One region of the Anaerobacillus sp. genome, then DNA from elsewhere that is predicted to be linked to it. Evidence: riboswitches for the same ligand, from Rfam matches in the RefSeq annotation. Region 1 holds a riboswitch; each other region holds the start of a gene.

What was found. Region 1 has a riboswitch for S-adenosylmethionine ahead of ACK4M9_RS13860 (methionine ABC transporter ATP-binding protein). Riboswitches for the same ligand answer to the same signal wherever they lie in the genome.
Region 2: another riboswitch for S-adenosylmethionine. It lies ahead of metK (methionine adenosyltransferase); the one in region 1 lies ahead of ACK4M9_RS13860 (methionine ABC transporter ATP-binding protein).
Region 3: another riboswitch for S-adenosylmethionine. It lies ahead of ACK4M9_RS10930 (homocysteine synthase); the one in region 1 lies ahead of ACK4M9_RS13860 (methionine ABC transporter ATP-binding protein).
Region 4: another riboswitch for S-adenosylmethionine. It lies ahead of ACK4M9_RS15435 (methionine biosynthesis PLP-dependent protein); the one in region 1 lies ahead of ACK4M9_RS13860 (methionine ABC transporter ATP-binding protein).

Annotation. Positions count from the first base shown of each region.
Region 1 covers NZ_JBKBWN010000009.1:61,267-66,728, forward strand. The annotation lists gene ACK4M9_RS13855 (methionine ABC transporter permease) at 1-569, opposite strand, end outside; gene ACK4M9_RS13860 (methionine ABC transporter ATP-binding protein) at 562-1,587, opposite strand; SAM riboswitch class I at 1,811-1,922, opposite strand; gene ACK4M9_RS13865 (SCP2 sterol-binding domain-containing protein) at 2,021-2,371, opposite strand; gene ACK4M9_RS13870 (MFS transporter) at 2,495-3,781, opposite strand; gene ACK4M9_RS13875 (YusG family protein) at 3,956-4,192, shown strand; gene gcvH (glycine cleavage system protein GcvH) at 4,415-4,798, opposite strand; gene ACK4M9_RS13885 (arsenate reductase family protein) at 4,945-5,301, opposite strand; gene ACK4M9_RS13890 (hypothetical protein) at 5,363-5,462, opposite strand, start outside.
Region 2 covers NZ_JBKBWN010000004.1:171,737-177,198, reverse strand. The annotation lists gene glgB (1,4-alpha-glucan branching protein GlgB) at 1-1,416, opposite strand, end outside; gene metK (methionine adenosyltransferase) at 1,786-2,991, opposite strand; SAM riboswitch class I at 3,272-3,407, opposite strand; gene pckA (phosphoenolpyruvate carboxykinase (ATP)) at 3,920-5,462, shown strand, end outside.
Region 3 covers NZ_JBKBWN010000006.1:218,140-223,601, forward strand. The annotation lists gene ACK4M9_RS10920 (DNA internalization-related competence protein ComEC/Rec2) at 1-1,757, opposite strand, end outside; gene ACK4M9_RS10925 (ComE operon protein 2) at 1,840-2,409, opposite strand; gene ACK4M9_RS10930 (homocysteine synthase) at 2,486-3,772, opposite strand; SAM riboswitch class I at 3,867-3,973, opposite strand; gene ACK4M9_RS10935 (helix-hairpin-helix domain-containing protein) at 4,053-4,667, opposite strand; gene ACK4M9_RS10940 (DUF2533 family protein) at 4,709-4,963, shown strand; gene comER (late competence protein ComER) at 5,293-5,462, shown strand, end outside.
Region 4 covers NZ_JBKBWN010000011.1:48,508-53,969, forward strand. The annotation lists gene ACK4M9_RS15420 (asparaginase) at 1-124, shown strand, start outside; gene prsW (glutamic-type intramembrane protease PrsW) at 223-873, shown strand; gene ACK4M9_RS15430 (hypothetical protein) at 958-1,125, shown strand; SAM riboswitch class I at 1,379-1,486, shown strand; gene ACK4M9_RS15435 (methionine biosynthesis PLP-dependent protein) at 1,588-2,709, shown strand; gene metC (cystathionine beta-lyase) at 2,702-3,853, shown strand; gene ACK4M9_RS15445 (bifunctional homocysteine S-methyltransferase/methylenetetrahydrofolate reductase) at 3,896-5,462, shown strand, end outside.

The sequences.
Region 1 (5,462 bases):
CGACTTCTTTGGAAACCGTCTAAGAAAGCTAAATCTCCAAGACCACCAGCACCTACGAAACCTGCCATAGCGGTAAATGAAACAAGTGCAATTGCAGTTACCGTAATCCCTGAAATTAATGCTGGTAGTGATTCAGGTATCAATACTTTAAAAATGATTTGTAAGTGAGTGGCTCCCATCGACTCTGCAGCTTCAATCACTCCCTTATCGATTTCGCGAAGAGCAATCTCAACCATTCTTGCATAAAACGGTGCAGCTCCGATAATTAACGCCGGTAAAGCTGCTTTTGCTCCAAGGAATGTACCAACTACAAATAACGTAAACGGAATTAATAATATTATTAGAATAATGAAAGGTATTGAACGGAATATATTTACGAAAGCAGCCGTAATCGCATGGATAATTTTATTTTCCCAAAGGTTACCTTTATCAGTTAAATAAAGAAACAGTCCTAGGATAATTCCTAAAAATAACGTTGCAACTACTGATATTCCAGTCATATATAATGTTTGCTGTGTGGCATTCCAAACTAATGACCATTTCACATTTGGAAGTAACTCATTAACCATTACTAATCACCTCCACTTTTACTTGCTTCTCCTTGACATATTCGATAGCTCGCTCGACTTCTGTGTCGTCACCATCAATATGGACGAACAGTGCTCCATAAGGGCCATTTTGAGTATGCGAAATTTTCCCTTGCAGAATATTAATATCAATATCAAACGCTCGGATCATTTGCGTGATTAACGGTTTTTCTGCATCGCCACCGACAAAGGTAAGCTGTACAATCTTTCCTGTATTTGTTTCTGCCAAAAGATGTTTTACCGTTTCTACCGTTTCCTCAGGCTCAGTGACTTGCTTGACAAATTCCTTTGTCATCTCTTGAGTAGGCTGACGAAATACTTCAAGTACTGGCCCTTCTTCAACGATGTTCCCATTTTCCATCACTGCAACACGGTGGCAAATCTTACGGATAACATGCATCTCATGAGTGATTAAAACAATCGTTAACCCTAATTTACGGTTAATATCAACGAGAAGCTCTAAAATCGAGTCTGTCGTTTTCGGATCTAGTGCAGATGTTGCTTCGTCGCATAGTAATACTTTTGGATTATTAGCAAGTGCCCTCGCAATACCAACACGTTGTTTCTGACCACCACTCAGCTGCGATGGATACGATTCGCCTCTTCCTTCTAAACCAACCAACTTTATTAATTCTTCTACTCTTTCTTTACGCTTCTCTTTCGGAACGCCCGCTATTTCAAGGGGGAAAGAGATATTTTCACGAACTGTCCTTGACCAAAGTAAGTTAAAATGCTGAAAGATCATGCTTATTTCTTGACGCGCTAGGCGAAGTTGTTTGTTTGAAAGCTGTGATAGATTTTTCCTCGCTACCTCCACCGTTCCTGAAGTGGGTCTTTCTAACATGTTCAGCATTCGAATTAAAGTACTTTTCCCTGCACCACTATAACCAATAATTCCGTATATCTCACCTTCGTTAATTGTTAAATTTATATTATCGACAGCAGTTACGACTCCATCTTTTGTTTGAAATACCTTCTTTAAAGAGTTTAACGTTATCATCGTGGATCACCCCTTTATCTAATTATTCTTATGTGTTTACTTAGGTTAACGCGTTAAAAGGCTACGGTAGAGTTATCCAATTTTTCCACCTGTAATGGATTTATAATCTTATTTGTCTTTTTGTGGTGCCAGGCACCTCAAATGTTAGTTGGTGCCTGGCTCCGTAACACAAAAAACCTTTCTGCACACAGAAGCACAGAAAGGTTTATAGATAGGTTCATCCATCTCATCTTCCAAAGCCTCTAGCTCTGCAGGAATTGGCACCTTCCTAAGTATAAATACTTAGCGGTTGCCGGGTTTCATCGGGCCAGTCCCTCCACCTCTCTTGATAAGAGTATTAAGTTTTCATAATTAAATTTGTTTCGATAGAACAAATCTTAACATGGTGTTTTAAGACTGTCAATTTATTTTTCTGAAAAATATTATTGGTATTTTATGGTCTTTCTAAAGCGTTATTTAAATAAAAAATCGTCTCTGCTTTTAAAATAGCAGAATAGTTTCCTTGTACCGTTAATTCCTTCTGCCTCTCAAGTTTTTGGAGGCGGTCTAATCCCTTTAGAAGTCTTTCAATAACTTCCTCATTCCCTTGTATCGTTAGATTTACCTTCTCATCACTATAACTATTTTTGCTGAACTCCTCGTGGTCGGATGATAATCGCAAAGTATAGATATTAGAATTAACCTCTATTGCAATCACAAAAGGATTTTCCCTTAAATATGCCTGTAATTGACTCGCCTCTTTTAGTCGTTGCTGAAACCCTTGTAGAACTCGTTCAAACTGCATGTAAAATGACACCCCCAAGGTTATTTCTTTATTAATGTATTCGCTACAGCCATGAAAAAAACCTTGTTACTAGTAAAATCGGTTGCGCTTCTAGATTAGCACCTATATCAGTAACGAATGCCGTTATCCGGCTGGTTTTGTCGTTATCGAGACTTCTTCAACCTTTGGCCGATCAACATTTCTAAAAATGAAGAAGAAATACACAGAAGCAACTACGTACAGCGCACCGGTAATCGAGAAGACAATTGCATATCCGTAATAGGCGCCGTATAACATAACAATCCCTGTCGAAACCGGCCCCATGACTGCCCAACCTAAACTAAACACCATTTGCCCGACGGAGTTTGCCAGCCCCTTCATTGAATCATCGACACTACGCATCATTAACGACATTTGGATTGGGTTCCCCGCATTCATTAAAGCCTGACGGAATAAAAAGCCTACTACAGCAAAAGTTAAGTTTTCAGTAAAAGCTGTCAGTAGCAGAAACGGAATCGATGCCAACTGTAGAATAACGACGGCACGAACTTCACCAAAGCGCGCTACAACGGCTGGGCCAATAAGCATTGCTACCGCTGTCATCGCCTGACCTAAAGACAAAATAAGTCCAACTAATGATTTACTAACTTCAAACCGATCCGTAAAATATAGATTTAAATATGGAATGACTAATCCCGAGCCAAAACCAATAATGATTTGAGCAATCGCAAAAAACAGAATGATCTTTACACCTTTTTTATTCGTCTTTATCAGCTCTACGTATGATTTTCGTTCCTTTATTTGTTTTGCAGTTTTCTTTTGTTCATGGATTTTCACTAGGGGCACTAGTGAAGCAAAGAAGAATACCGAACCAACTACCAACGTTATACGAATGCTTGTAACCGCGTCTAAAGAAAAGATATTTTGGAAAATGTCACTGAGTCCGCCACCCAACATATTCCCAATAACATTTGCTACCATCATAATCGCAAAGTTAAAGCTAAATAGATGAACCCTTTGCTTTTCATTAGAGTTTTCCGCAAGAAGTGGTATAGTTGATACCTGTATAAATGCCATAAAAATACCGCTCAAAAAGGCTGCTGTTAAAAGCACCGATTCATCAATAAATAATGACCTAGATAACAGGGTTATTGCCGAAAGAAGACCACCCCAGAAAATGATTTTTTTCCGACCGAAGCGATCACTCAAAATCCCTGCCGGCAAAAGCATAATTGCTTGTGCAGTCGCCGTCATTGCAATAACTTTTCCATTTACTTGTTCATCAAAACCTAGCTCACGTATGTAATAATTATAAATAATCATAAAAATTCCCATACCTATATGACCAAGAATTGATGACAACAAAAATAGCCGAATGTTTTTGTTATATCCTTTAAATTGGGTAGACCACCCTCCAATAAAATTCCCCACGTGGTCACCTCCCTCTTAACACATATTTCGCGTCCCTAAATATAATAGTCGATATAATGAAATATTGAAAGGATTTTCGCTTAATTTTTTTTATAATTATCCTCCCAATTAATACCTATAAACGTTTTTGTTTCAATGGGTATCCTATAAATAAAACGTAGAGGAGGAATTTGTGTGGAGAAGAAAATTGATATCACTTCAAAAGTTCAAGGAAAGCTCGAGGATGGAAGGAAGATGGGGCTTTTTCTTGACGAAAAAAAAGTAGGGCAAATCATTATGACCGATCAAGGTAATCATTATGAAATGGCTGAAGGCTTCGAATTCGACAAAGATAAAATATATAAACATGAAAACGACACAATCGAGTACACAAAAAAATACGTTGACGATTGTGACATGGGCTGGTGTTAAACCCAAAAGCGTAAGTGCCCTGCTTAGCCACGACTAGCAAATGTTCTGACAATTAAAAAGTGTGGTTTTTACACTTTTTATATTGGCAGGTTATTTGCTTCGAGGGGCTGGGCACTGAAGCTAGACGTAACGAAATGCTGAAGCGCCCCGCTAAGCGCCGACTAGCAAATCTTCTGGCCGAAAAAAGACTCTCACCACTTGGTGAGAGTCTTTTTGATTATATTAGTCTTCTTTAATCATCGCTTCGTATTCTTCTGCTGTCATAAGCTTGTCTAATTCTGATTCGTCACTTAGCTCAATTGTAATCATCCAAGCTTTTTCGTATGGTGATTCATTAACAAGCTCTGGGGAATCATCTAGATCTTCATTAACAGCAACTACTTTACCACTAAGAGGTGCATAAAGTTCAGAAACCGTTTTTACTGATTCAACGCTACCAAATGGCTCATCAGCTTCAATTTCATCTCCAACTTCAGGAAGCTCAACGAATACAATGTCACCTAATTCTGATTGTGCAAAATCAGTAATCCCAATACGTACCTGATTGCCTTCTACTTTTACCCATTCATGCTCTTCAGAATACTTTAATTCTTTTGGTAAACTCATCTTAAAATCCCTCCAATTTTTCACTTATAGACCATTATGGCAGAAAAACTTTCCAATTACTATTATACCTATATTAGTGTTCAGTTTAAAGTTACAGTTTTGGTATCCGCAGCCTTATGTTATCCAGCTATACTTAAAACTCGCCTCTACTTCCAAGTTTCTGCAAATAACTCTTCTTTAAAGCCTACAGTAACCGTTTCTCCGTCAGAAACAATAGGGCGCTTTAGGAGCATTCCTTCAGAACTTAATAATTCTAAAATTTCATCTTCTGAGGCAACTTTTAGTTTGTCTTTCATCCCTAATTCACGGTATTTTTGACCACTTGTATTTAAAAATTTCTTTAACTCCAAGTTACTTTTTTCATACAAGCTTTTAAGTTCTGCTTTTGCTGGTGGATTTTCAACAATATGTATTTCTTCAAAATCAATACCATTTGTTTCTAACCATTTTTTCGCATTGCGGCATGTCCCACATTTAGGATATAAATAGATTTTTAAAGTCATTACTTTCTCCCCTTCCTAGTATGAGGGAATAGGTTTTAGCCCATCCCCCTTAGCCATCATACTACGAATCGAACCGATCTTTCACATCTTCTGCTCGTTTTTCACCAATGTTTTCTTCTACTAAACCAGAACTCCACGATTCCTGGATGCCATCTTGAACT
Region 2 (5,462 bases), on a different contig from region 1:
CATAAACAATAGCTTTTTACCAGGGTGTGTTGTCATAAATCCATGAAAGGTACGTAAATTAGCAAATTTTTGCCAATAGTCTCCAGGCATTTTATTTAATAATGACTTTTTCCCATGGACCACTTCATCATGAGAGATTGGTAATATAAAATTTTCGGAAAATGCATATAAAATAGAGAATGTAATGAGTTGGTGTTGAAACTTTCGATGGATCGGATCTAGCTCCATATATTTAAGCATGTCGTTCATCCAACCCATATTCCATTTGAAATTAAAACCAAGGCCTCCTAAATACGTAGGTCCACTTACATTTGGCCACGCCGTAGATTCTTCAGCCATCATTAACGCATTTGGGTAATAATGAAAGACCGTTTCATTTAATTTTTGTATAAATGAAATCGCTTCTAGATTCTCATAGCCTCCATATTGGTTTCTAACTACGACTTCATCATCGCTTTTACCGTGATTGAAATAAAGCATGCTAGAAACAGCATCGACGCGGAGCCCATCAATATGATAAACATCCATCCAAAAAATGGCGTTTGAAATTAAAAATGAGACAACTTCTGGACGACCAAAATCAAAGGTAAGCGTGCCCCATTCCTTTTTCTCAGCCTTTTGTATATCTTTATATTCAAAAACTGGTTCTCCATCAAAAAGACGTAAGCCGTGGTCATCTTTACAGAAGTGACCTGGAACCCAATCTAGGATGACACCAATTCCTCTTTGGTGGCAACAATCAACTAAGTATTTAAAGTCATCTGGGGTACCAAAGCGGCTTGTCACTGAAAAATACCCTGTTAACTGGTAGCCCCATGATTTATCAAATGGGTGTTCTGAAATAGGTAAGATTTCAATATGTGTATAGCCCATTTCGCTAACATAGTCCACAAGTTCATGGGCAAGCTGGCGATAAGTATACAACTCTCCATCTTTATTAACCTTCCATGAACCAAGATGAACTTCGTAAATCGAGAGTGGTTCCTCATAAATCGTTTGTTTCTGCTTTTGTTTTTGCCATTGCTCGTCTTTCCACTGGTAACCATCAAGAGAGGTTATTAAAGAGGCAGTATTGGGACGTATTTCGGAGTAAAAAGCATAAGGATCAGATTTATGAAACGTCTTACCTGACTTGCTTTCTAATTCATATTTATACAAATCGCCCTCTTTTAGACCTTTAATAAACAGTGTCCAAATTCCATTTGGTGTTACTCGTTTCATTGGGTGTTTTTCCCCAACCCATTGGTTAAAACTACCAACTACATTGACATTAACTGCATTTGGTGCCCAAACTGTAAAACGTACACCATCTTTCCCTTCCTCTACTTTAGGATGTGCCCCCATAAAGCTATAGCTTTTAAATAAGTTGCCTTGGTGAAATAAATAAAGATCGTGATCACTAGGTTTAGTTATCACAAACTCCCTCCTCAAACACTTTTTACATAATATTCTTAATATTACATTTCGACGGTAAAAATAGTAATACCTCTATATTAATCCCAAATCTATGCAATTTTCATATAATTCTTGTGACAAAATCTCTCATTATTTTCCTGATTTCATAAATACTTGGCTAGGAAAAAAATTGATATCTTTTCCTACCTACAAAGAAAGCGTTTGCCCTATTCGCTAAAAAGTGACAAAGGGTTGTGTCTATTTTTTGAACAAAAAAAAGCTGTCCAATAAGTTTCGGTTCACCTAACGTACTATATCTAGAGGTGTATGTTGTACACGATCTATTTATACTACGTTAGGTGACTTTACTTTTGGACAGCCACTTTTCTATTATTTTAGAGCTTGAGCTTTTAATGCTTCTGCTTTATCTGTGAATTCCCATGGTAACTCAATATCTGTACGTCCAAAGTGCCCATATGCAGCAGTTTGCTTATAGATCGGACGACGTAGGTCTAGCATTTTGATAATACCAGCTGGACGAAGGTCAAAGTTTGAACGAACAACTTCCACTAATATTTCTTCAGAAACTTTCCCTGTGCCAAATGTATCAATTGAAATAGATACTGGTTGCGCTACACCAATTGCATAAGCAAGTTGAACTTCACAGCGATCAGCAAGTCCTGCGGCAACAATGTTCTTCGCAACATAACGAGCTGCATAAGCTGCTGAACGGTCAACTTTTGTTGGATCCTTACCAGAGAATGCTCCACCACCATGGCGTGCATAGCCCCCATAAGTGTCAACAATGATTTTACGTCCTGTTAAACCAGCGTCACCTTGTGGTCCACCGATAACGAAACGCCCTGTTGGATTAATAAAGTATTTAGTCTCTTCATCAATTAAATGAGCAGGTACAACTGGCTTAATCACATACTCTTTTAGATTACGTTGAATTTGCTCTAACGAAATTTCTGGATGATGTTGGGTTGAAATAACAATCGTATCAATTCGTGTAGGTTTATTATTCTCATCGTACTCAACGGTTACTTGCGTCTTACCATCTGGACGTAAATAAGGAAGGATTTCTTCTTTACGAACTTCTGTTAAACGACGAGCTAGCTTGTGAGCAAGTGATATTGGTAGTGGCATTAATTCAGGTGTTTCGTTATTTGCATAGCCAAACATTAACCCTTGATCTCCTGCCCCAATTGCTTCGATTTCTTCATCTGTCATTAAACCCTCTCGTGCTTCAAGAGCTTGATCAACACCTTGGGCAATATCAGCTGATTGCTCATCAATTGATGTCAATACTGCACAAGTTTCAGAGTCAAAACCATACTTAGCGCGGTTGTAGCCAATGTTACGAACCGTCTCACGTACAATCTTAGGAATATCAACATATGTAGATGTTGTAATTTCTCCTGCAACGAGTACTAAACCAGTTGTTACTGATGTTTCACACGCAACACGGGCATTAGGATCATTAGCTAAAATAGCATCAAGAATCGAATCTGATATTTGGTCACAAATCTTATCTGGATGACCTTCAGTTACACTTTCTGATGTAAATAAACGACGTGTTTTCTTATCTGTCATTTTTTGTACCTCCTTCAACCTTTTTAGGGTATGTACTTCTTTGATACGGTACTCATTTTCCCTATTGACTGTGTAGTCAAACAGAATTTTTTGAAAGAACAAATCATTTCCTTTTAAACCTAGCTTAACCATTTTTTCTATGGTTACACTAAGATTAGACTAATTTCTTTCATCTTCGTGAAAGTCACGGTACATCGTTGACAAACACAAATAATTTTAGCCTCATATGAAAAAACCTTTCCCAAAGATGAGGAAAAGGTTTTGATTATAAGCCTTTCGCCTCTTATCGATCAAGACCGTAGTCTTGCAGGTTAGCACCTTTTCACTATGATGGAATGTTAGCTAATGAAGCAAACATTTAAGTGTTGGTTGCTGGGTTTCTTCGGGCCTGTCCCTCCACCGACTCGGGATAAGAGTATCCGTTCGGGTCATATCATATCGTAACAGTTATATAAAGTCAACCTATTTTCGTTGATCTTGCCTAGTTTTGTCGATAATTACTTTGCTTTTTTCCCTCACTCCAAATCATTCATCGAGAGTAACCAAAATGCTACTTTAATTAAGTGAATTTCATCATTACCTTAATCGAGCTATATCAAACTATATGTAGTTGCGAATGGTTTTAACGCAACTACATTTAGAACTTAGTAGCGAAAAGAAAGAATGATGAAATTCATTATTGTCGAAATAAAAAAAGGTGAATAGTATAGACTATTAATCTTAATGTGTTATACTAATTATTGACAAAGAAGGTAATTACAGCATAAATTAAAAAGTATAGTCATTGATAAACGGTCAACTGTATTTTTTAAACTTTTATTCTGACTAGCTCTTAAATCGAGTGTTGGACGCTCGTCAAAACAGGCTTTATGGAAGTCCAGAAAATTTATTCTTTAAAAAAACAATATTAGGAAGGGTTTTGGTGCGAATGAGTACACTTAGTTATGAAACAGAATTAGAAAATGTTTTGAAGGGTGATAATATTTGCCACGACTTACCGATATCACAATTAGTGGAAAGTGCTCTTGAGCGAAAAGAAGGCAAATTAACTTCCACTGGAGCCCTTCTTGCAACAACTGGTAAATACACAGGACGTTCACCTCAGGATAAGTACATCGTAGAAGAAACTTCTGTAAGAAACAAAATTAATTGGGGGGCTGTAAACCAACCGATTAGTAAAGATGTATTTGAAAATTTATATAAAAAAGTACTAGCATATTTAAAAACAAAAGATAAAGTCTATGCTTCAAAAAACTATGCAGGTGCAGATAAGGGATATCGCCTCCCAATTCGTGTTATAAATGAGTTTGCTTGGCACAATCTCTTCGCTCGCCAATTGTTCATCCGCCCTACAGAAGCTGAGCTAGCGACTCATGAGGCTGAGTTTACGATTATTTCAGCACCTGGATTTAAAGCTAATCCAACAATTGATGGTACCAATTCAGAGACGTTTATTATCATCTCTTTTGAGAAACGTACAGTTCTTATTGGTGGTACCGAATATGCTGGAGAAATAAAAAAATCAATTTTTTCAATTATGAACTATTTATTGCCTGAAAAAAATGTCCTCTCTATGCATTGCTCAGCAAACGTTGGAGATGAAGGTGATGTAGCTTTATTCTTCGGTCTATCTGGAACAGGGAAAACAACTCTCTCTGCTGATCCAGATCGCCATTTAATCGGTGATGACGAGCATGGGTGGTCACACACTGGTGTTTTTAATATCGAAGGTGGTTGCTATGCAAAATGTATCAGTCTTACCGAGGAAAAAGAACCACAAATCTACAACGCAATTCGCTTTGGCGCAGTCTTAGAGAATGTCGTTTTAGATAAAAATTTTAATCCAGATTATCATGATACATCATTAACTGAAAATACTCGTGCTGCCTACCCACTTCAATCGATTCCAAATTCAGTCATTCCAAGTGTCGCAGGCCACCCTAGTACAATTATTTTTCTAACGGCGGATGCTTTTGGAGTATTACCTCCAATTAGTAAACTAACAAAAGAACAAGCCATGTATCACTTTCTATCAGGTTACACAAGTAAGCTAGCAGGTACTGAACGTGGTGTAACAAGTCCAGAAGCAACATTCTCAACTTGCTTTGGAGCACCATTCTTACCACTTCCAGCCTACCGCTATGCCGAAATGTTAGGGGAGAAAATTAACCAACATAATGCCCAAGTATTCTTAGTAAACACTGGCTGGTCTGGTGGCGAGTATGGCGTTGGTAAACGTATGAATTTAGCTTATACTCGTGCGATGGTTCAAGCCGCTCTATTAGGCGAATTAAACTCTGTTGAAACAATTGTCGATCCGATTTTCGGATTAAATATCCCAACTCGGTGCCCAGGAGTACCTGATGAAATTCTTCAGCCTAAGGATACATGGACAGATAAAAAGGCATACGATGCCAAAGCAAAGTCTCTAGCTACTAAGTTTCAAGAAAACTTTAAAAAGTTTGCGGAAA
Region 3 (5,462 bases), on a different contig from region 1:
AAAGCCTCAGCACCGCCAGTGTGATCATAATGTCCATGGGTCAAAATTAACTTGTCTATCTTTCTAACACCTTTTGCTTTTAAATATGGCAAGAGGATATCTTTACCAACATCAAATGTCTTTTCTCGTTTTACTAGGTCTTGTTTAAAGCCTACATCTACAATACCTCCTGTATCAATTAAATAAACCGCTTTCCTTCTAGGTAGTTCGATATAAATGCTATCACCCTGGCCTACATCAATCATTGTTACTTCTCCGCTACTAGTTAAATATGGCAAGTGCCAATGTAGCAAAGCGATAATCAAAAATACAGTACCACTTTTAAGGAGAGCTAAGATTGAATCAGATCTTTCCCATACATAAAACAAAATCCCAATCGCTATATAATATAGGATGACTACCCAAAGTGGTGGTTGGCCAAAAATTAACGAGGATAGCGGTAATTCATTCACTTTTTCTAAACATTGATGAGCAAAGCCTATAATAAACTCATAAAAATATAACATCAGGTTACTTATTGGTGGAAAGATCAAATGACTTATAAAGATAATGAATGCGAGTGGCAATGTGAACATTGTAATAAACGGGATATAGATGAGGTTTAGAGGGATCGTCCATAATGAAATAACATGAAAATGATAAATGATTAATGGAAATGAAACTAACTGAGCTAAAATGGTCACTGCAAGTAATTGGGTGAGCCAATTTTCATATTTTATTAAAATGCTATTCAAAGATATGATTAATGAATAAGAAACGAGAAAAGATAATTGAAATCCTAGATGTAAAATGTAGAAGGGGGTAACTAGCATAAGCACTAAAAAAACATAACTAATTCCGTCTAGTGGATTTATTTTTTTACGAAACCTAATCGAAATGAGGACAACGAGAGACATAGCTGTAGCTCTTAGTACGGATGGTGCTGCACCAGCAAGTATTGCGTATATCGGTAGCAATAAAATGATTAAGTCAATTGTTCTTTCTTTGGTCATACCAATTCGGATTAATAGTAAATAAACAAACGCACTTACAAGTCCAACATGAAGTCCAGAAACTGCTAATAAATGGATAATACCTAAAGACTGATACGATTGGAGAATATCGCGTTCCATCTCTGACCTATCTCCAAAAATTAATGAAATAATAATACCTTTACTCTCTTTTGGAAAATGATCGCTAATGTATTCAATTCCTAATTGGCGGTATCTTTGCAGCAAGCCATAAGGAGATAGACTCTCACCTCTACAATTTGTATTTGCGAAGGTCTTTGGGGTGAATTGAAAATATATCTTCCTCATTGCTAAATATTCTTTGTAGTTAAAACTATAGAAATTCCTGCTCTCAGGTGGATTTTTATACACCCCTTCAAAATTACATGTTAGCCCGTATTTTAACGTCTTACCATAGTTTTGTTCCTCTTTTGTCTTAAAAAAATAATTAATTTGGACAAGTTGCTTTTCTGATGTTTTTAATTCAAACGTCAACTTATTTCCATCAATTTTTGGGATTGAACTTATCTTTCCTGAGATTTCGTTCTCAGAAGGGAGCGATGGCGGAGTTGGAAAGTAAATGGGGTTAAAGTAGAAAAAAACAAAAATGATAGCTGAGGAAACCACTATTTTGGGGTTGTGTTTATTTTTATATAAGAGATAAATTAGGGCTAACGATAGACAAAGAGAGATGCTATGAAAGCCCTGTATTCGTAAAATAACGCTGCAAATAACTGCAACAACTAAAATGTAAATCCTTCCAAACACTTATTAGACCTCCTATTCGCGAACGAAAGGCTTAGATACTATAAGTATAAGAATTTAGTTTTCTTATTTATCTTTCGCTCAACTATGTTGTAGACGTGAATAGTTGATTTGCTTCTTCTGTTAATTTTTTCAAATCTGCTTCACTAAGCCCCGCTTCTTCGAGTTTTGTTAATAACGAAGCTGTGAAAGCTAACTTTTCCGCTGATTTCAAATCCAAAATCATTTCCTCTAACTCAACATGCTCTAAATAAACACCGGCACTCTCAAACAACTCAATAGCATACGGGTGATTTTTATAGTCTTTTGCATAATAAACTTTCTTAATGCCACTTTGAATAATTGCCTTCGTACAATTCAAACAAGGAAAATGAGTGACATAAATTTCCGCTTCCGCTGTTGGTACACCGAATTTTGCACATTGTAGTAATGCATTTATCTCGGCGTGAATTGTTCGGATACAATGATTGTTTTCTACATAGCAATTGTCATCGGTACAATGCTCACCACCAGAAATAGATCCGTTATAACCTCCGGCAATTATTCGTTTATCCCTAACGATAGTAGCTCCTACCATTAAACGTGTACAAGTGCTCCTTAACGCTAGCAAGTGACTTTGCGCCATAAAATATTGATCCCAAGATATACGTGACAATAGATGTGCCTCCCTAAGTAATTTCTATTTACTTCAGTTTAGACAAAAAATGACACGTGCGCAAATATATTTAGTTTTAGTCTTGGCTTTTTTCAAGAGCTTGTTGTAAATCCGAAAGAATATCATTTATATTTTCAATTCCAATAGAAAGGCGGATTAATTCAGGTGTTACACCAGCAGATAGCTGTTCTTCTGCTGTTAACTGCTGATGTGTAGTACTTGCTGGATGGATGACTAAGGACTTAGCATCTCCAACATTGGCAACATGAGAAAATAGATTTAAAGCATTTATAAATTTTTTCCCTTCTTCAATTCCACCTTTAATACCGAAGGTCAAGATTGCTCCTTTACCATTTGGTAAATACTTTTCTGCTAATTGATAGCTTGGGTGACTTTCTAAACCAGGATAACTTACCCATTCTACCAAAGAATTTTCATTTAAATAATTGGCTACCTTTAAAGCATTTTCACAATGGCGCTCTAAACGTAAATGTAACGTCTCAAGACCTTGAAGTAATAGAAATGAGTTGAGTGGTGCAATTGCAGGTCCGATATCCCTAAGGAGTTGAACACGTGCTTTAATGATATAAGCAAGATTTCCTAATGCTTCTGAATAGACAATACCGTGATAACTTGGATCTGGCTCTGAAAGTCCAGGGAACTTCCCATTACCCCAATCAAACTTTCCACCATCTACGATTACGCCACCGATAGATGTTCCATGCCCACCAATAAACTTTGTCGCTGAATGAATGACAATATCTGCACCATGTTCAATTGGACGACATAAAGCCGGAGTGGAAAAAGTAGCGTCGACTAAAAGTGGAATGCCATTATCGTGCGCAATTGTAGAAACAGCTTGGATATCTAAGACATCACCTTTAGGATTGCCGATAATTTCTCCATAAAGAAGTTTCGTTTTGTCATTTATAGCGGCACGATAATTTTCAGGATCTGTGCCATCAACAAAGTGAACTTTAATTCCTAACTTTCGTAACGTATGGGCAAATAGATTATATGTACCCCCATATAAGGAACTCGAAGCTACGACTTCGTCTCCATTTTCACAAATATTTAATATAGCTAAGGTAATTGCCGACTGACCACTTGCAGTAGCTAGAGCAGCAACTCCACCTTCAAGTTCAGCTACCCTTTTTTCAAAAACATCTTGAGTCGGATTCATTATGCGCGTATATATGTTTCCTGGTTCTGCTAACGCAAAGAGATTCGCTGCGTGATCTGTGTCTTTGAAAACATAGGATGTAGTTTGATAAATCGGTACAGCCCTCGATAAAGTATTACTATCAGCCTCTTGACCACCATGTACGGCAATTGTTTCTAGACTCCAATTTCTCTCAGTCATTTTTTACTTCCTCCTTTTAATTTCACTTCAGTTAGCACATATAAACTAAAAAAACTCTCCTCATAATGAGAGAAGAGTTTAACATCTGCTTCTTCTCTCATTTTTCAGAACCCAATAAGTTCTGTTGGATTTAGCACCTTGTGTTTACACACTGGTTGCCGGGTTTCATAGGGCCAATCCCTCCACCTCTCTCAATAAGAGTGTTCGTTTAAATTGTCGTTGAGGTGATTATACTTTTAACCAATAAGAATTGTCAATAATTTTCTGAAAAAAGATTTTATCACTTTACCACGATGAATTCAGACATTTTATCAACTGTTTTCTTCCCAATTCCTGTGACGTTAACTAAGTCATCGATACTTTTAAATTTTCCAGTTTCTTCACGATATGAAATGATTGCGGATGCTTTAGCTGGACCTATTCCAGGTATTTGTTGAAGTTCTTCAGCTGTTGCAACGTTAACATTAATTTTTCCATTATCCTTTACAGTAGAGATATTTGTTCCATCCATTTCTACTTCTTCATCTCCAATTTTCGGAACAAAAATGACCATCTCATCCTCTAGTAAAAGCGCTAAATTGATTACGTCTTGATTAGCGTCTTTGAGAAAGCCACTAGCCTTTTCAATTGCATGTACTACCCTCTCGCCACGGTTCATTTCATAGACACCTGGCTTAATTACTGCTCCTTTGACATCAACGACTACTATTTTCTCGTTTTGAATTTCTAATTGGCTAGTTTGTTCAATTGTTGTTGCTTTTGTTGCTGTAAAAAATTCAAAGTGATCATCTGGTACGCTACTGTTGTCAAAATTACGAATAAAGCTTACACTAAAAATTAAAGCAATTGTACATACTGTAATGACAAATAGAATGTTGCGCTTTAGTTTCATCATTGTTATTACCCCCTAAACGAATGATAAAAAGGAGAATTTATATGAGTGTACACTTACAGATTAAAGAACAGATGACTACATTTATTGCTGCAGAAAAAAAATATAGAGAACTTGATATAAAGAGAGAAGAGAGCATTGAAAAAGTAGTAAACGATGCGAAGGCTAATAAACACTTTTCTTTAGTTGAAGTTAATGCAATTACCGAGGAATTAAACAACTTAAGTAGGTCTTTTCGTTTTCCGATGAGAAAACAAGTTACAGAAGAAATGGTGTTAAAATTTATTAGTCGAAATTAATCTCACAGCTCAGTTTTTACTGAGCTTTTTTGTATGAAAATTGTTTTTTGTTGAGTATTACCAGTATGTCGCTGGCTTTCCTTGAACGAGCCTCTAAAATTCGTTAGAGTTTTACAGCGAAGAGAGCAGGAAGCTAGCTACTTTTATGTTGGAGATGGTGGAGGCATGGTTTTTACCGGCAAATGTTTTTGTGAAAAGAATATTTGAGCAGTTAATTGTCGCTGGCTTTCCTTGAATGCATCCAGTTGTTGGAATATTTTTGTCATATTCATTTTTTCAGCCACATAAACTTAAGGGTAAGAAAGTTCGAGAAGGAGGGGGTTGAACAAATGAAAATTGGTATTATCGGAACTGGTAGTATGGGGAGCATCTTAATTGAATCGTTCGTCGAATCAACTGCAGTAACCCCATCTCAACTTATCATCACAAATCGAACAATAGAAAAAGCATATGCTTTTAAAGAAAAATTCCCTGATCTAAAGGTTGTTAACTCCTCTGA
Region 4 (5,462 bases), on a different contig from region 1:
AAGTGCCTATGACTTAGTTAAAGCGGGTGTTATCTTAGGTGGGGACTTAGATAGTAAGAAAGCTAGGATTAAACTAATTGTTTTATTATTAGCAAATGAACAAGTTAAAGAAAAATTTGAATGAGAGTAAAAAACATAGAGTAAAGTCTATGTTTTTTTACTTCTCATCTAACTAAGATACATGTTACCATTAGAAAAAAGAGAGAGAGGAACCTAGTTGTAATGGTTAGTATCATTTTTGCAAGTTTAGCTCCTAGCCTAGCTCTACTTTGTTTTTTTTATTTAAAAGATAAATATAATTCTGAGCCTCTTGGCATGGTATTTAGAAGCTTTATTTTTGGAGCTTTATTAGTGTTTCCAGTGCTGGTTATTCAATATGCCTTTCAAGAAGAGGGGTACTTAATAAATACACTTTCACAAGCCTTTATTTCTGCAGCTTTATTTGAGGAGTTTTTTAAGTGGTTTATCTTATTTTATACTGCATACAAACACGCCGAGTTCAATCAACATTACGATGGGATTGTCTATGGCGTTAGTGTTTCGTTAGGATTTGCTACGATGGAAAATATTTTTTATCTGGTCGCTTATGGATATGGAGTCGATCTCGCATTAGTTCGAGCGTTGTTGCCAGTTTCAGGGCATGCGTTATTCGGTGTTATTATGGGTTATTACTTTGGTAAGGCTAAGTTTAGTAATAAAAGTAATGAGAAAAAGCTTTTGTTATTTGCCTTCCTAATACCGTGGTTATTGCATGGTATGTATGATTATATTCTTTTTGTTTCTAATTATTGGGTGTATATGATGTTGCCGTTTATGATTTTCTTATGGTGGCTAGCGTTAAAGAAAGTTAAACTAGCTAACGAAAAACAGTAAAAAAAGATTTCCAATAGTGAAAAAAACGCCAAAAATAGGGTATAAATAGTCTATAGACAGAAGTGTGTTAAAGAGGTGAAAGTATTGTTAGAACCTAAACAAAGGTATAAGGTAACTGTAAGGTGCTATGATTGTGGCGAGAAGTTTATTTTGCGCGGTAAATTAAATAGGGATGGGAATTATGAAACTGGGTTTAAACGATGTGTCTGTGGAAATGAAGAAGGGTTACAAATAGATGCACAACCGCAATAAAAAACACCATCTTCAATGAAAAGTCGCTGCCTTTCGCTTTCTTCAAAACTCTAACTATTTTAGAGGCTTGTTCAAGGGAATTCAGCGACATCTTCTAAAAAAGTAAAAAGTTGTTTTAAGGTTATTTTTAATTGGCGATAATAGTCTATTTATTAATGTTTTAAAACCTATTTCGCAAAAAGAGTTGCATTTGCTCTCGAAATAGTGTAGTTTAATAATCAATATAAAATAAAAATTCATATAATTCGTTTAATTCTTATCGAGAGAGATGGAGGGAAGTGGCCCTATGAAATCTCAGCAACCAGCCTATAGTGGTCAGGTGCTAAATCCATCAAGTTTTTCAAAACTTGAAAGATAAGAAGAAGGAAACTGCTATCAGTGACTTCTTCTTAATTTAGAAGAAGTCTTTTTATTTAGTTAATTTTTAGTCATTTAAAGCGTTAATTTAAAGGGGTGGAGAATATGGGATTTAAGCATCTTGAAACGCAGTTAGTACAGTTAGGTAATAGAAGTGATACAAAAACAGGTACGGTTAATCCACCGGTTTATTTTTCAACAGCCTATCGTCATGAAGGAATTGGTCAGTCAACAGGATATGACTATAGTAGGACTGGAAATCCGACCCGACATATTTTAGAAGAAGGGATTGCTTTATTAGAAGGTGGGGATCGCGGTTTTGCATGCAGTTCAGGGATGGCTGCAATTCAAACCGTTATGTCTATATTCAAACAAGGAGATGAAATTATTGTTTGCCAGGATTTATATGGGGGGACGTATCGCCTGTTTGAACAAGGCTGGAAACATTGGGGTGTGAACTTCCGATATTGGGATGGAGTCAATTTCGAACAGTTGGAAGCTTTGGTTACTAAAGCTACGAAAGCAATCTTTATTGAAACTCCTACAAATCCACTAATGCAAGAGTTGAGTATTACTAGAGTAAGTGATATTTCAAAAAAATATGAACTGTTACTAATTGTCGATAATACATTTTATACCCCTTATATTCAAAGGCCAATTGAAGAGGGGGCAAATATAGTAATTCATAGTGCAACGAAATATTTAGGTGGCCACAATGATGTTTTAGCAGGTCTGATTGTTGCAAAAGGTGATGGTCTTTCTGAAAGGATTGGCTTTTTCCATAATGGTATTGGTGCGACATTATCCCCGTTTGACTCTTGGTTATTAATTAGAGGGTTGAAAACGTTGGCTTTAAGAATGGAGAAGCACGAAGAAAATGCAAAAGTAGTGGCCAGTTTTTTAACAGAGCATCCACTGGTTACAGATGTTTTATACCCAGGTCGTGGGGGAATGCTGTCTTTTAGGATCAAAGATCCTAAATCTGTAAATAAACTATTACAAAATTTGAAGCTAATTACCTTTGCAGAAAGTCTTGGTGGCGTAGAAAGTTTAATGACGTATCCTACAACCCAAACGCACGCCGATATTCCAGAGGATGTTCGTGAAAAGTTTGGAGTCTGTAAAAGACTTTTACGTTTTTCCGTAGGTGTTGAAAATAAAGAAGATTTAATTGATGACTTGACGCAAGCATTGGCATGTATCGAAGGGGGAGCTAACATTGGCTGATCAATACCATATCCAAACAAAACTCTTGCACAATAACCATAAAGTCGATCAACAAACTGGTGCCGTAAGTGTGCCAATTCATCATTCGTCTACATTTCACCAATTTTCCTTCGATGAGTTTGGTGAATACGATTATGCAAGAGGGGCTAATCCGACTCGCAAAGCTCTTGAAGAAGTCATCGCGCAGTTGGAGGGTGGAACACGTGGTTTTGCCTTTTCGTCAGGAATGGCTGCTATTTCAACTGCATTTATGCTTCTTTCAAAGGGCGATCACGTGTTAATTACTGAAGATGTTTATGGCGGAACGTATCGTTTCGTTACCCAGATCCTTATAAAATTTGGTATCGAACACACATTTGTTGACATGACAAATGAAACTGAAGTTGAAAGCAAAATTCGAGCAAATACAAAATTGATTTATATTGAAACGCCTTCTAACCCTACATTAAAAATAACAGATATAAAAGCGATTGTTGGAATTGCGAAAGCTCACAATTGTTTAACGTTTTGTGATAATACGTTTCTAACACCAGTGTTCCAAAAACCGCTAGATTTGGGTGTTGATGTTGTGCTTCACAGTGCTACGAAATTTTTAGGAGGGCATAGTGATGTTGTAGCAGGTCTTGCTATTGTTAAAGATGAAGAACTTGGTAGACAACTTGCGTTTTTACAAAATTCTTTTGGGGCCATCTTAGGTGTTCAAGATAGTTGGTTAGTATTGCGAGGCTTAAAAACATTACAAGTCAGGATGAATGCTAGTTCCTTAGCCGCCTTAACAATTGCTAAATGGCTAAGCGAGAGAAAAGAAGTAAAAGCCGTATATTATCCTGGACTTCCTAACCATCCTGGTAGAAGTATTCAGGAACAACAAGCTACTAGTCATGGAGCGGTCTTATCGTTTGAATTCCCAACAAAGAAAAATGCAAAAGACTTTGTTGAAAATGTAAAGTTACCTGTTTTTGCTGTCAGTTTAGGAGCAGTTGAAACAATCCTTTCATACCCGGCAACGATGTCCCACGGCTCTATGCCTGAACAAGAGCGATTAAAACGAGGCATCACTGACGGTTTATTAAGACTTTCTGTAGGTTTAGAAGATGTAAATGACTTAATTGACGATTTCCAACAGGCATTAAATGCTAAATAAACTAAGAATAATGTTCTAGCTCTAATAGAAAGGAAGATACAAATGAGTTTTTTGCATGAAATGAAAACGAGGACGTTAATTGGAGACGGAGCTATTGGAACATTTCTGTACTTAAAAGGACTAGATCGTTGTTTTGAAGAATTGAATTTGACTGATCCGTCAAAGGTTCAAGAAGTTCATCAAGCATATCTTCAGGCGGGGGCTCAGCTCATTCAAACAAACACATATGCAGCAAATAAAATAAAACTGTCACGCTACGGTTTAGAGGATAAAGTTGCAAAGATAAATAAAGCCGCGGTAAATTGTGCAAAGAAGGTTATTACTAATCAAGAAGCTTACTTGTTAGGTACGATTGGTGGAATTAGAGGTTTTCAAAAAAGAGCTCATTCAATAGCTGATATCATCGGTAGTTTTGAAGAGCAAATGAATAGTCTCCTTGAATCTGAGGTTGATGGATTATTACTAGAAACATTCTATGACTTTGAAGAGCTTTCAGCGTGTTTAAAAATAGCTAGAAAAAATACGAATTTGCCTATTATTGCCCATGTTTCGTTAGATGAAGTTGGAGTACTACATGGTGGTATACCATTAAAAGCAGCCTTAACGGCTTTAGAGGATTTTGGTGCAGATGTAGTAGGAATGAATTGTCGAATGGGTCCTTTTCATATGCTACAATCATTCGAAGAAGTGCCACTATTAAACAAGGCATTCTTATCAGCTTATCCAAATGCGAGTTTACCAGATTACAAAGATGGTCGCTTAGTTTATCAAACGAACCCTAAATACTTCGGTGATAGTGCCAAAGCATTTGTCGAAGAGGGTATTCGACTTATTGGTGGCTGTTGTGGCACGACGCCTGATCACATAAGAGCAGTTGCCAAGGCAGTGAAAGACGAAAAGCCGATCAATGAAAAGCAAATAAAAGTTAAACCTAAGCAGTCTGTCATTATTCTTCAAAAAGAGCAACATGAAAGGCTCTCTAGTATTGCCAAAAGGAAAAAATCAGTAATCGTCGAGTTAGATCCACCAAAAAAGTTGAATACTGAGCGTTTTTTTGAAGGTTCAAGGAATTTAAGGGAAGCGGGTGTTGATGCTGTTACATTAGCAGATAATTCACTGGCTTCACCGCGAATATGTAACTTGTCATTAGCATCGATTATTAAAAGAGAATATAACGTCAGGCCACTCGTTCACATTACATGTCGTGACCGCAATTTAATTGGTTTGCAATCACATTTAATGGGATTACACACTCTTGGCATTGACGAGTTGCTAGCTGTAACAGGTGACCCAACTAAAATTGGTGATTTTCCGGGGGCGACATCAGTGTACGATCTTGCTTCATTTGATTTAATTCGTTTAATTAAGCAGATGAATCAGGGGGTTTCTTTCTCGGGTAAAGATTTAGGAGAAAAAACGAATTTTTCTGTGGGTGCTGCCTTTAATCCTAATGTGAAGCATATTGAGAAAATGGTTCAGAGAATGGAGAAAAAGCTTGAGTGTGGAGCTGACTACTTTTTAAGTCAACCAGTATTTTCAAAAGAGCAAGTAGGCCAAATATATGAGGCGACCAAACATATAAAAGCACCGATTTATTTAGGTGTTATGC